One region of the Exiguobacterium sp. R-39 genome, then DNA from elsewhere that is predicted to be linked to it. Evidence: riboswitches for the same ligand, from Rfam matches in the RefSeq annotation. Region 1 holds a riboswitch; each other region holds the start of a gene.
What was found. A riboswitch is a leader RNA that binds a small molecule or an ion and turns the genes downstream of it on or off. The one in region 1 is predicted to bind S-adenosylmethionine.

Region 1 (3,933 bases):
TGAACCGCGTTGCCGTCATTGTCATCAAGTTCCGGGCAAACCGCAACCGTTACAGGAATGGAAAAAACAACAGCAAAATTGAGAATAGACGATTTGAAAAAGCGAACGATTCTTTGGCCTCACGGCCGGGAATCGTTCGCTTTTTTTTATCAACCGGTTCGTGTCAACCGGCTGAACTGTTCGATGAATTGTAAGGTCTCACGGACAATCGTCTTTTGATCATGGTCAAGCGTCGCGACATGGTACGAGTCGAGCAGACAATAACTGCGTTTATCTGTTGCCCCAATCGTCCGGTACAAATAATCGGAACAGGCCGGCGGGACGACGTGATCCTCAGCAGAATATAAAATAAGTGTCGGAATTTGAATCGTCGCTAAGTGTAGTCGCGTGTCATCAATGAGTCGTAACAGTTCTGAAGCACAAACTGCGGGGACAAGATCATAGATGATTTCAAAAGCGGTCTGCTTGATATCAGGGGTGCTTTCCGGCAGATAGACCGGACAATCGGTGAAGGATAAGGCTTCGTAAGCAGGGACGGACAAGGCGGCATTGATCGTGATGATTCCTGCAATCGGGAGACCTTCAGCGGCAAGTGACAGGGCAAGTGTCGCCCCCATCGATTGTCCGACGATGAAGATCGATTCGCACCGTCCGGCTAACTGTTCGAAGCCGTCACGCAAGCTCTGTTTCCAGTCATCTGCCGTCGTCGCTTCGAATTCCAGGACATCGGTCCCATGACCGTGCAGGCGAGGGGCATAGACGGAGAAACCTTGTTCTGCGAACTGTTCTCCTACAGCCCGAACGCTTTGCGGCGTTGCGTTAAAACCATGACAGAGCAAAATGCCGACGGATCCGCGTCCTAAGGAAAAGGCTTCGGCACCCGGTATAACAGGATAAACCATACTCATCATCTCGTCCTCCATTTCAAAAATAAAAACCCGTTTGGCTTTGGACGCAAACGAGTTTCTCGTGTGTATCATCCAAAGCAACCGCTTTGCTGGTCGGAGCACCTTGCATAACAGCAGGTTGCCGTGGAGTCCTAGAGCCAGGTCTCTCGTCCACTCTTGATATATCGTATAGGAATTGTCGGATTAATCATTGAGAAGATGATAGCATTGGCGGAAATGAATTGTCAAACTCTCTTGAACAGGCGTCAAAATTCAGACAACGATCCAGTTTGTCCCGGGACAACAATCGATATGGGTCATATGGTTTATTTTTGAAAATATGGTTGACCTTTAAAAGATCTTTCTGTAGTGTAAAAATTAGTTTTACGACATAAGTTCAACCGGCAACAACACACATACGAATTTCATACCGCAACACTTATCCAGAGAGGTGGAGGGACTGGCCCTACGAAACCTCGGCAACAGACTCATTATGAGCACTGTGCCAATTCCATCAGACAATTGTCTGAGAGATGAGTCGAGTGGATTCTGCCATTGTGCGGATCCAGGTCTCTTCTTGTTTCTTAAGAAGAGACCTTTTTTGTATTTTAAAGGGGGAACAAGTGGTGATTACATTCAAAAATGTAAAAAAAATCTATGAAACAAAGGAACAATCGATTGCTGCGCTGAACGGGGTCGATCTCGAAATCCGAAAGGGAGAAATCTTCGGTGTCATCGGTTTCAGTGGAGCCGGTAAAAGTTCCTTATTACGATGCGTCAACCTGCTTGAACGGCCGACATCGGGCAGTGTGACGGTCGATGGCCAAGATTTGACGACGCTCTCGGCGAAACAGTTACGGGAAGCCAAACAACACATCGGGATGATTTTTCAGCACTTCAATCTGCTGGATTCGAATACGGTTTTTGCGAACGTCGCAAAACCCCTTGTCTTAAAGGGCGTCAAAAAAGACGAGGTCCATCGGCGGGTCAATGAACTGCTGGATTTCGTCGACTTGGCGGATAAGGCCGATCATTACCCGGATCAGTTATCGGGCGGACAGAAACAACGGGTCGGGATTGCCCGGGCACTTGCCACCCAGCCGTCCGTCCTGTTGTGTGACGAAGCGACCTCGGCGCTTGATCCGCAGACGACACAACACATATTACGCCTGCTGAAACAAATCAATCAGGAATACGGCATCACGATCTTACTGATTACCCATGAGATGGGTGTCATCCGTGAGATTTGTGACCGGGTCGCCGTCATCGAAGCCGGCAAGCTGATTGAATCGGGTACCGTGTTCGACGTCTTCTCGAATCCGCAAACGGCGACGGCAAAAAACTTCGTCCGTTCCGTCATGCAGGATGAGATTCCGGCGTCGGTTCAAAAAGTCATCGATCAACGGGATACCGGGCACCATATCTACAAAATCAACTTCCTCGGGGCAGGGACCGGACAACCGCTTTTATCGCAAGTCGCGAAACGGTTTGATGTCGACCTCAACATCCTGCACGGCAGCATCACGGAACTGCAAAACATTCCGTTTGGCAGTCTGCTTGTTGAACTGATCGGTGATGCGGCGGAAATCAAACGGGTACTGCATTACATCGATCAATCGGATGTCGTCGTCGAGGAGGTGCTCGCAGATGCTGGTTAACTATACGGATATTTGGACCGCTTTTTTGCAAACGATGACGATGGTCGGACTGTCGTTACTCTTTTCGACATTGATTGGTTTACCGCTCGGCATCCTGCTTGTCGTGACACGAAAAGGAGCATTGCTCGAACAAATCCCCTTCTTCAATCTCTTAAGCAGTATCGTCAACATCTTCCGGTCCGTTCCGTTCATTATTTTGCTCGTCGCGATCATTCCGCTGACCCGCTTGATTGTCGGATCGTCGATCGGGACGCAGGCAGCGATTGTTCCGCTCGTCTTTTATGCGGCACCGTACATCGCCCGCCTGATTGAAAGTTCATTGCTCGAAGTCGACACCGGTGTCTTGGAGGCGGCAGAAGCGATGGGGGCGACACCGCTGCAGACGATTTTCCGTTTCCTCTTGCCGGAAGCCCTCAGCTCGCTTGTCCTGAACCTGACGATTGCGACAATCGGCTTGATCGGGGCATCGGCAATGGCCGGGGCAATCGGCGGCGGGGGACTGGGTGACTTGGCGATCACGTACGGCTACCAACGGTTTGATACGACCGTCATGATCATCACGGTCGGGATTCTCGTCATTTTGGTTCAAGGGTTACAGACAACAGGCAACCTGTTGGCACGAAAAATTCGGAGACACTAAAAAAACATAGAACAGATAAGGGAGAGATGGATGATGAAAAAAGGATTAGCGATTGGTGCAGCATTGACGACGGTATTGTTTGCGGGATGTGCCGCTTCCGGAGAAGAAGATCAAAAGACGGTGAAACTTGGCGTCAGCGGTTCCGACACCCAAGTTTGGGAATACGTCGCGAAAAAAGCGAAGAAAGAAGGCATCACGATTGAGCTCGTTAAGTTCTCCGACTATGTTCAACCGAATCTCGCACTTGCGGAAGGAGAGATTGATGCGAACTCCTTCCAGACCGTCTCTTACTTTAACGCCTTCAAAAAAGAACATAAGTTAAAACTGTCGCCGATTGCGACTACGGTCATCGCGCCGATGGGAATTTATTCGGATAAGATCAAGGACGTCAAAGACATTCCGGTCGGTGGAAAGATTGCCGTCCCGAATGAAGCGACGAACATGGGGCGGGCATTGCTCCTGTTGCAGGAAGCAGGCCTGATCAAGCTGCCGGACGACTTTGACGGCAACGGATCCGTCGATAAGATCGTCGAGAATCCGAAAAAACTGAAGATTGTCCCGGTCGTCGCCGGACAGACACCACGCGTCCTACCGGATGTCTCCGCCTCGATCATCAATAACGGAATCGCTGTCGATGCCGGCTTTAATCCGATCAAAGATTCGATTCTCCATGAAAACGAGACGGCGAAACCGTACATCAACATCATCGCGACCCGGACAGAAGACAAAGACAAAAAGACGTTGAAAA
Region 2 (3,933 bases), 260 kb from region 1:
GACAGACGGCCGGGCCTTCTTTTACAACATCACAGATTACGGTCAACAAGAGCTCGAAATTTACCGGACAGCCCGTTTAACGAGCATCGAACGGTTATTACATGACTGGCCGGATGAAGATGCCGAATCGTTCGGTCGGTTGCTGAAACAGTTCAACCAAGCGTTACGGGAACGGTGAGTTTCTGAAAATACGAAATATCAGTCTAAAAAGAGGACGGATGCAAAATTCCGCTCTCTTTTTTTGTCCTTATTAGACATGACTTCCGGTTAACCGATTGTCACCTTCTGTTGAATCCGCTCAATCTGCTCGGGTGTCGTACGGCAACATCCGCCGATCAACCGGGCACCTGCGGCATACCATTCCGGAGCAATGTCTTCGAAAGCCGTACACACTGCTTCACCGGACCAGGTCTTACTGACCGGATCATACTGCTCACCGGAATTCGGATAGACGATAATCGGTACATCGGTCAGTTGTTTTAATGTCGTGATGAACTCTGTCGCAATCGATGCCGGAAAACAGTTCGCGCCGATTGCCGCCAGTTGCGGGTGCTCCCCTAATGCCTTGATACACTCACTCAACGATGTTCCTTCACTGATGTGTGTTGCGTCACGCAGGGAAAAGGCAAGCCAGGCCGACTGATCCGGAAATTCTTCGAGCAGCCGGAACAGCACTTCGGCTTCCTGCAAGGAGGGAATCGTCTCAAATGCCAACACGTCCGCACCTGCCGCGATTAACGCTTCCAGACGAGGACGGTGGAAAGCTTCAAGTTGCGCATCGTCGACTCCGTAATGACCGATGTATTCGGATCCGTCCGAAAGATAGGCACCGTAAGGACCAATCGATCCCGCAATCAAAGCGTGATCCGCTGCCGGTCCGGTTTCCGCACGCGCCTGCTGTGCCAGATAGACCGTTTGTTTCATCAGTTCAATCGCTTCCTCTTCTTTAATCCCCCGGCTGCTGAAGCCGGCGACACTCGCTTGGTAGCTGGACGTGATGGCACAATCCGCCCCGATTTTAAAATAATCCGCATGGACGCGGTGAATCTGTTCCGGTTCTTCAAGCAGTACACGGGCCGACCAAAGCGGATCATCGAGATTTCTCCCATGGCGTTCAAGTTCCGTCGCCAGTGCTCCGTCCAATAAAATATAGGGTTTTTCTTTTAACAGTTGTTCAACTGGATTGTTGTTCTTTGACATCTTCCACACTCCGTTTCCATGATGTTTTTGTCAGATGATGAACGATGTAACAGACCGCGATAAACGGAACCCCGAAATAGAGGGCGACCCGTTGCGTCGGATCAAAGGCGATTCCGATCAATGAAGCCAAACACATTAAAAACGACAGAATCGGTACAAACGGATACCAGGGCGTCCGGTAAACCAAATCGTTTAGATCATGCCCCTCTTGCAGATAGCGCTTGCGGAACATGAACTGTGAGGCGCTGATACTCATCCAGACAACGACGACTGCCAGTCCCGAGATCGAGACAAGCGCAATGTAGACGGAACCCGGTGCATAGACGCTGGAGAACAGGGCAAGCAGACCACCGAGCATACTGAAGAGAACGGCACGTATCGGCACTCCGCTCGCATTTAATTTAGAAAAGTACGGCGTAATCATCCGTTGATCGGATAAAGACCAGAGCATCCGTGATGCGGCGTACAGACCCGAGTTCGCTGCTGACAAAATCGCGGTCAGGATGACGAAGTTCATGATGTCTGCTGCAAACGGAAGACCGATCCGTTCAAACACAGCAACGAATGGACTTTCAAGCACTCCTTTTGAATCATTTGGTAACAGAATCGCAAGAACAATGATCGTCCCGACAAAAAATAAGACGAGCCGGAAGACTGTTGTTCGAATGGCGAGAGGAACCGTCCGTTTCGGATCGACCGCCTCACCTGCTGCAATCCCGATTAACTCTGTTCCGGAATAGGCAAAGTTAACGGCAAGCATCGTCATCAAGATCGCGAACGCTCCGTTCGGAAACAGGCCCCCCTCCGTCAACGGAGCGAGAAGCGGTGCTTGTGAGCCGTCCGCAAGGGGCAAGAATCCGACGATTGCTGCTGTTCCTAAGACGATGAACACTAAAATCGTCAGCACCTTGACGGCAGAAAACCAAAATTCAACTTCCGCGAACAAGCGGACCGTCAAGACATTGATGCCTAAAATCATGACGACGAATAAAGCACTGAACAGCCAGACCGGAACATCCGGAAACCAGCGTTGCATCAATAAACCGGCTGCCGTAAATTCCGAACCGAGCGCGACCGTCCAAGTCAGCCAGTAAAGCCAGGCGACGGTATAGCCTGTTCCGGATCCAATATATTTCGTCGCGTAGCTGTGAAAGGCACCCGTCTCCGGCATATGTACCGCCAGCTCCCCTAGACAAAGCATTACCAGATAAACCGCCAGCGCTCCGACCAGGTAAGATAAAATCGTGCCGACCCGACCGGCCTGCTCGAGCGTATAGCCTGTACTTAAAAATAATCCGGTCCCGATGACACCTCCGAGTGACAACATGACGATATGCCGGGATTCCATTTTCCGCCGAAACGTTCCTTCTTTCATTGCTCCTCCACACTCCTCTTTTTCTCGTTAAACTAAAAAAAAACGCACCCACATGCATGGGTGCGTCGGTCGACAATCAAAGGAAGCTTATCGATCGGGTACAACACCCGCAGGAATTAGCACAGTATCTTTCGACCTGTTGCTGAGGCTTCAAAGGGCCAGTCCCTCCACCTCTCTGGATAAGAATGTAATTTTTCATAACAGTACCAACCCTGTTTTGAATTGTCAACACAATTCAGAATTTATCATGTAAAAAAAAACGCCTTACACCAAAACGGTATAAGACGTCTGTCGCTTATTTCTTCGCAAACAAATCAGCTGTCTTCAATGCCATGCGAACCGCTTTCCGGTTCAATGTGCCTTGTTGATGCTTCATTTCTTTTGTTTGACTGTTCAACTTGCCTTGAAGTGATTTGATTTTCTTATCTTTTTCAGCCATTTTCGCTTTATCGCGTTTTTGAGCTGCCACGATTTTTTGTTCTTCTGCTGGGAAGTATGATTCAAAACGTGAAACAGCTTCTTCGATACTGATTCCTGTGATCGGTTTAACGACCGGAAGCAACTCTGCTTTGGCCATTTCACGATCAAACGGAACGTTCTCCGGATAGTTCGTTTCTTTGTAGATGTGTTCTAGATCATTTGTATTCAGGAATTCCACGAAGTTATCAAAGTTACGTGCTTGAACACGTGTCGGACTTTGGAAGTCAGCCGACTCAATCACATCCGACAAGCGTGTGCTGTCTGTGATGTCATTTGCCCAAATGTGTGTCAATTGGTGATAATCCGTTAATTCGCGCATCCGTGCATCTTTCGGAATCAGAATACTTGGCGTTCCGGCAAGTGTTGCCGTGATGTTACCGTGAAGACGTGCTCCGAAGCTGAAGTCAGCTTCTTTCAAGAAGTCGATCCATGTCTGCGCGTTTAAGAAGAAGCGGACACGGTCGTTCATGTAAGTCGGATCCGACATCTTGACCGGATAGTTCGTGACGGATAAGTCAGCAATCGGATGTGTTCCTGTGTACGTCAAACGCAACTCTTTCATCCATTGCGGGATGAAGTAGTGGTTCGGGTACTCTTCCATTCCGCGTGTGATGAAGTTAAGGACGTTTTGCGGTGCAAGACGTGACGAGTTGACACCGATCATTGAATCTTTTGTGATATTCGTTTCACGAATTTTCAAATCACGACCAAACGCATACATCGATGGGCAACCGATGACTTTGTGATCGATTCCTTCGCGGAAACCAAGACGCGTCAAATATTTTGATGTGATTTCGCCGCGAAGTCCAAGCATGCTTGAGCGCTCAAGAACTGCGCTGACAAACGCTTTAACGTCTTCATCAAATGAGAAACCGTCG
Region 3 (3,933 bases), 370 kb from region 1:
AAGCTCGAATGGATGAACCCTGGGGGCAGCGTCAAAGACCGCCTTGGCATTCAACTCGTTGATGCCGCGATCGAACAGGGATATGTGACACCAGGTGGAACGATCATCGAACCGACTGCTGGCAACACCGGCATCGGTTTGGCGCTCGCCGCCAAAAAGTATGATTTACAGGTCATCTGTGTCGTTCCGGAAAAGTTCAGCCAGGAGAAACAGACGTTGATGCGGGCACTCGGCGCGACTGTCGTCAACACACCGACTGAGCTCGATATGCAGGGCGCGATCGATAAAGCCAAAGAACTCGGACAAACGGTTCCGAACAGTTATGTTCCGCTTCAATTCGAAAACGAAGAAAATCCGGTCACGTATCAGCGGACACTTGGCCCTGAGCTGATGGCGGAACTGGATCAGATTGATTGGTTCGTTGCCGGATGCGGGTCAGGCGGAACGTTTGCCGGAACAGCGGCCTATTTAAAAGAACGTCTCGGGACGAAAGGTGCAATCGTCGAACCGGAAGGCTCGGTCCTCAACGGGGGACCAGCCGGACCGCATAAGACGGAAGGTATCGGAACGGCCAAATGGCCAAGCCTCGTCTCGCGTGACTTAGTAGATGAAATTCATACGATTTCAGATCATGATGCCTTCACGAAAGTCCATGAATTGGCGGCTCGTGAAGGATTGCTCGTCGGCAGTTCAGCCGGTGCAGCACTCGTAGCAGCACTTGATCTGGCACATCGTTTTCCCGGCAGTACCATCGTCACCGTCTTCGCCGACAGTGCCGAGCGGTATTTAAGCCAACAAATCTTTGAAAAGGTGGACGAGACACATGCGTAAAAAGACAGCATTGATTCATGGAGGAACAGGCGTCGATCGAGCAACAGGTGCCGTTACACCCCCGATTTATCAGACAAGCACATACAAACAGGAAAAAATCGGTCAACTAAAAGAAGGCTACGAGTATTCACGGACAGCCAACCCGACACGGACGAGCATCGAACGTCTGATTGCCGATCTTGAAGGCGGCGCACGTGGTTTTGCCTTTGGATCAGGAATGGCAGCGATTCATGCCGTATTCAATCTGCTTGAGTCAGGCGACCATATCGTCATGACAGATGACGTCTACGGTGGTACATTCCGTCTGATGCAACGTGTCTTACCGAAATTCAACATCCAAGTGACATTCGTCGATACGACGGATCTTGCCGCAACGGAAGCTGCGGTTCAAGACAACACGAAGATGCTGTACGTCGAAACACCAACGAACCCGTTGTTGAAAGTGACGGATATCGCAGCTGTTTCTGAGATCGCAAAACGCAACAACCTGAAACTTGTCGTCGACAACACGTTTGCGACACCATACCTGCAGCAACCACTCGCACTCGGTGCAGATATCGTTCTTCACAGCGCGACAAAATACATCGGCGGTCACTCGGACGTCGTCGCCGGACTTGTCGTCGTCAACAGCGACGAGCTCGGAGAAGATCTTCATTTCATCCAAAACTCGACCGGCGGTATTCTTGGACCGCAGGACAGCTTCCTGCTCGTCCGTGGTTTACGGACGCTTGGTATCCGGATGGATGCAATCGAAGAAACGTCACACGATCTCGTTCAGTTCTTACAGGAACAGGATGTCGTCTCATACATCTTTTATCCGGGACTGGCATCACATCCGGGTCACTCGACACAACAGAAACAGGCGACCGGTTTCGGCGGAATGATCAGTTTTGATGTCGGTTCAGCAGAAAATGCGGAGAAACTCGTCGAAGCGACACATTTCTTCACATTGGCTGAAAGTCTTGGAGCGGTCGAGAGTTTGATTTCCGTTCCGGCACGGATGACGCATGCGTCGATTCCAGCAGAGCGTCGCGCAGAACTCGGAATTACAGATGGTCTCGTTCGGATCTCGGTCGGTCTTGAAGACGCGGAAGACTTGAAAGAAGATTTGGCACGTGCTTTCAGTCTGCTTCAACCGGTTTCAGAAAAAACTGTTTGACAAGCAAAATAACCCCTGCTAATATTCAGATTATATTAAAAATAACTAAATACCGATAACTCTTATCGAGAGTGGTGGAGGGACTGGCCCGATGAAACCCGGCAACCGCGGAATTTATTCCGAAGTGGTGCTAATTCCAGCAGACGATTGTCTGCAAGATGAGAGCAAATGGTTTTGTGTACTGAAAAAGTGCGCGCGTTTGCTCTAAAACGTGCGCACTTTTTTTATGTTTAGGAGGGACCGTATTGATTCGCTTACAGGATGTAGGAAAGATTTATCGCTCGAAGCGCGGATCGGTTGAAGCCGTCGTCAATGTCGACTTGTCAATCGAGCGCGGTGAAATTTTTGGAATAATCGGTTATTCAGGGGCAGGGAAATCAACACTGATTCGTTTGCTGAACATGCTTGAAGCACCGACGAGCGGCTCGATTCAAATCGACGGTGTCGAAATGACGACGCTCAAACCGAAAGAATTACGCGGCGTCCGCAAAAACGTCTCAATGGTATTCCAGCACTTTAATCTGCTGTGGTCACGGACCGTCGAAGAAAACATTATGTTCCCGCTTGAACTCGGCGGTTATCCGAAAGCCCGTCGCAAAGAACGAGTTGCTGAACTGATTCAACTCGTCGGACTCGACGGACGCGAAGGTGCTTACCCGTCGCAACTGTCAGGTGGACAAAAACAACGGGTCGGGATTGCCCGGGCACTGGCATCCAACCCAGATGTCTTACTCTGTGACGAAGCGACCAGTGCGCTGGATCCGAAAACGACGGACTCGATCCTCGAGTTGCTTGTCGACATCAACAAAAAATTAAAACTGACAATCGTCTTGATTACACATGAGATGCACGTCATTCAGAAAATCTGTCACCGGGTTGCCGTCATGGAAGCCGGGAAAATCGTCGAACAGGGACCGGTCGCAGAAGTGTTCCGTCACCCGAAACAGGCGATGACAAAAGAGTTCGTCAAACAATTGACGTCACCATCTGAAAACGAATTGACGTTTGCGAAATTACGCGAACGCTACCCGACCGGAAAAATCGTCCAGCTGACGTTCGTCGGTTCGACGGCGGAAAGTCCGATCCTGGCCGAAGTCATGAAAGACTCGAACTTATTATTCAATATCATCGGCGGAAACGTCGGACAGACGCAGGACGGGGCACTCGGAACGCTGTTCATTCAGCTGCTCGGGTCGGAACAGGAAGCACAAGCGGTCATCGCCAAACTTCAAGCGAGTGACGTTGAAGTGGAGGTGGATCACCGATGAGTACATTTTTTACAGATGTGGATTGGGATATGGTTTGGGAAGCAACCCGCAGTACCGTCTATATGACGGCTGTTGCAGGACTCGCGACGTTCGTCCTCGGACTGGCGATCGGTCTGTTGTTATATGCGACGAACGAAGAATTGTTGTTTAAAAACCGGACACTCTATTCCGTACTCAGCTTTTTAGTCAATATATTCCGCTCTATCCCGTTTATCATTCTATTGATTCTGTTGATCCCGATCACGAAAATCATCGTCGGGTCATTCTTAGGACCAACGGCTGCATTACCTGCGTTAATTCTCGGTGCAGCACCGTTTTACGGCCGGATGGTCGAACTGGCACTTCGTGAAGTCGATAAGGGTGTCATCGAGGCAGCTGAATCGATGGGCGCAACGAAGTTCCAAATTATCTATAAAGTCCTGATTCCGGAAGCTTTGCCGGCAATCATCTCAGGAATCACCGTTACGCTTGTCGCACTCGTCGGTTACACGGCAATGGCCGGGTTAGCCGGTGGTGGTGGACTGGGAGACATGGCCTTCATCGAAGGATTCCAGCGTTCACAAAATAACATCACCGTCATCGCGACACTGTTGATTCTTGTCATCGTCTTCATCATTCAAATTATCGGTGACCTGCTTGTCAAAGCCATCGATAAACGGTAATACCTATCTTATT

Region 2: it holds a riboswitch for S-adenosylmethionine, as region 1 does, so the genes downstream of both, ACP26N_RS15760 (amino acid permease) here and ACP26N_RS14335 (methionine ABC transporter ATP-binding protein) in region 1, are expected to answer to the same signal.
Region 3: it holds a riboswitch for S-adenosylmethionine, as region 1 does, so the genes downstream of both, ACP26N_RS12540 (methionine ABC transporter ATP-binding protein) here and ACP26N_RS14335 (methionine ABC transporter ATP-binding protein) in region 1, are expected to answer to the same signal.

Annotation. Positions count from the first base shown of each region.
Region 1 covers NZ_CP187965.1:2,758,192-2,762,124, reverse strand. Annotated here, with positions in the region: gene ACP26N_RS14345 (thymidine kinase) at 1-82, shown strand, start outside; gene ACP26N_RS14340 (alpha/beta hydrolase) at 150-908, opposite strand; SAM riboswitch class I at 971-1,074, opposite strand; SAM riboswitch class I at 1,324-1,427, shown strand; gene ACP26N_RS14335 (methionine ABC transporter ATP-binding protein) at 1,514-2,545, shown strand; gene ACP26N_RS14330 (methionine ABC transporter permease) at 2,535-3,185, shown strand; gene ACP26N_RS14325 (MetQ/NlpA family ABC transporter substrate-binding protein) at 3,219-3,933, shown strand, end outside.
Region 2 covers NZ_CP187965.1:3,020,048-3,023,980, forward strand. Annotated here, with positions in the region: gene ACP26N_RS15750 (MarR family winged helix-turn-helix transcriptional regulator) at 1-178, shown strand, start outside; gene mmuM (homocysteine S-methyltransferase) at 268-1,200, opposite strand; gene ACP26N_RS15760 (amino acid permease) at 1,175-2,575, opposite strand; SAM riboswitch class I at 2,660-2,761, opposite strand; gene ACP26N_RS15765 (polysaccharide pyruvyl transferase family protein) at 2,871-3,933, opposite strand, start outside.
Region 3 covers NZ_CP187965.1:2,385,770-2,389,702, reverse strand. Annotated here, with positions in the region: gene ACP26N_RS12550 (PLP-dependent cysteine synthase family protein) at 1-831, shown strand, start outside; gene ACP26N_RS12545 (bifunctional cystathionine gamma-lyase/homocysteine desulfhydrase) at 824-1,990, shown strand; SAM riboswitch class I at 2,050-2,155, shown strand; gene ACP26N_RS12540 (methionine ABC transporter ATP-binding protein) at 2,236-3,258, shown strand; gene ACP26N_RS12535 (methionine ABC transporter permease) at 3,255-3,920, shown strand.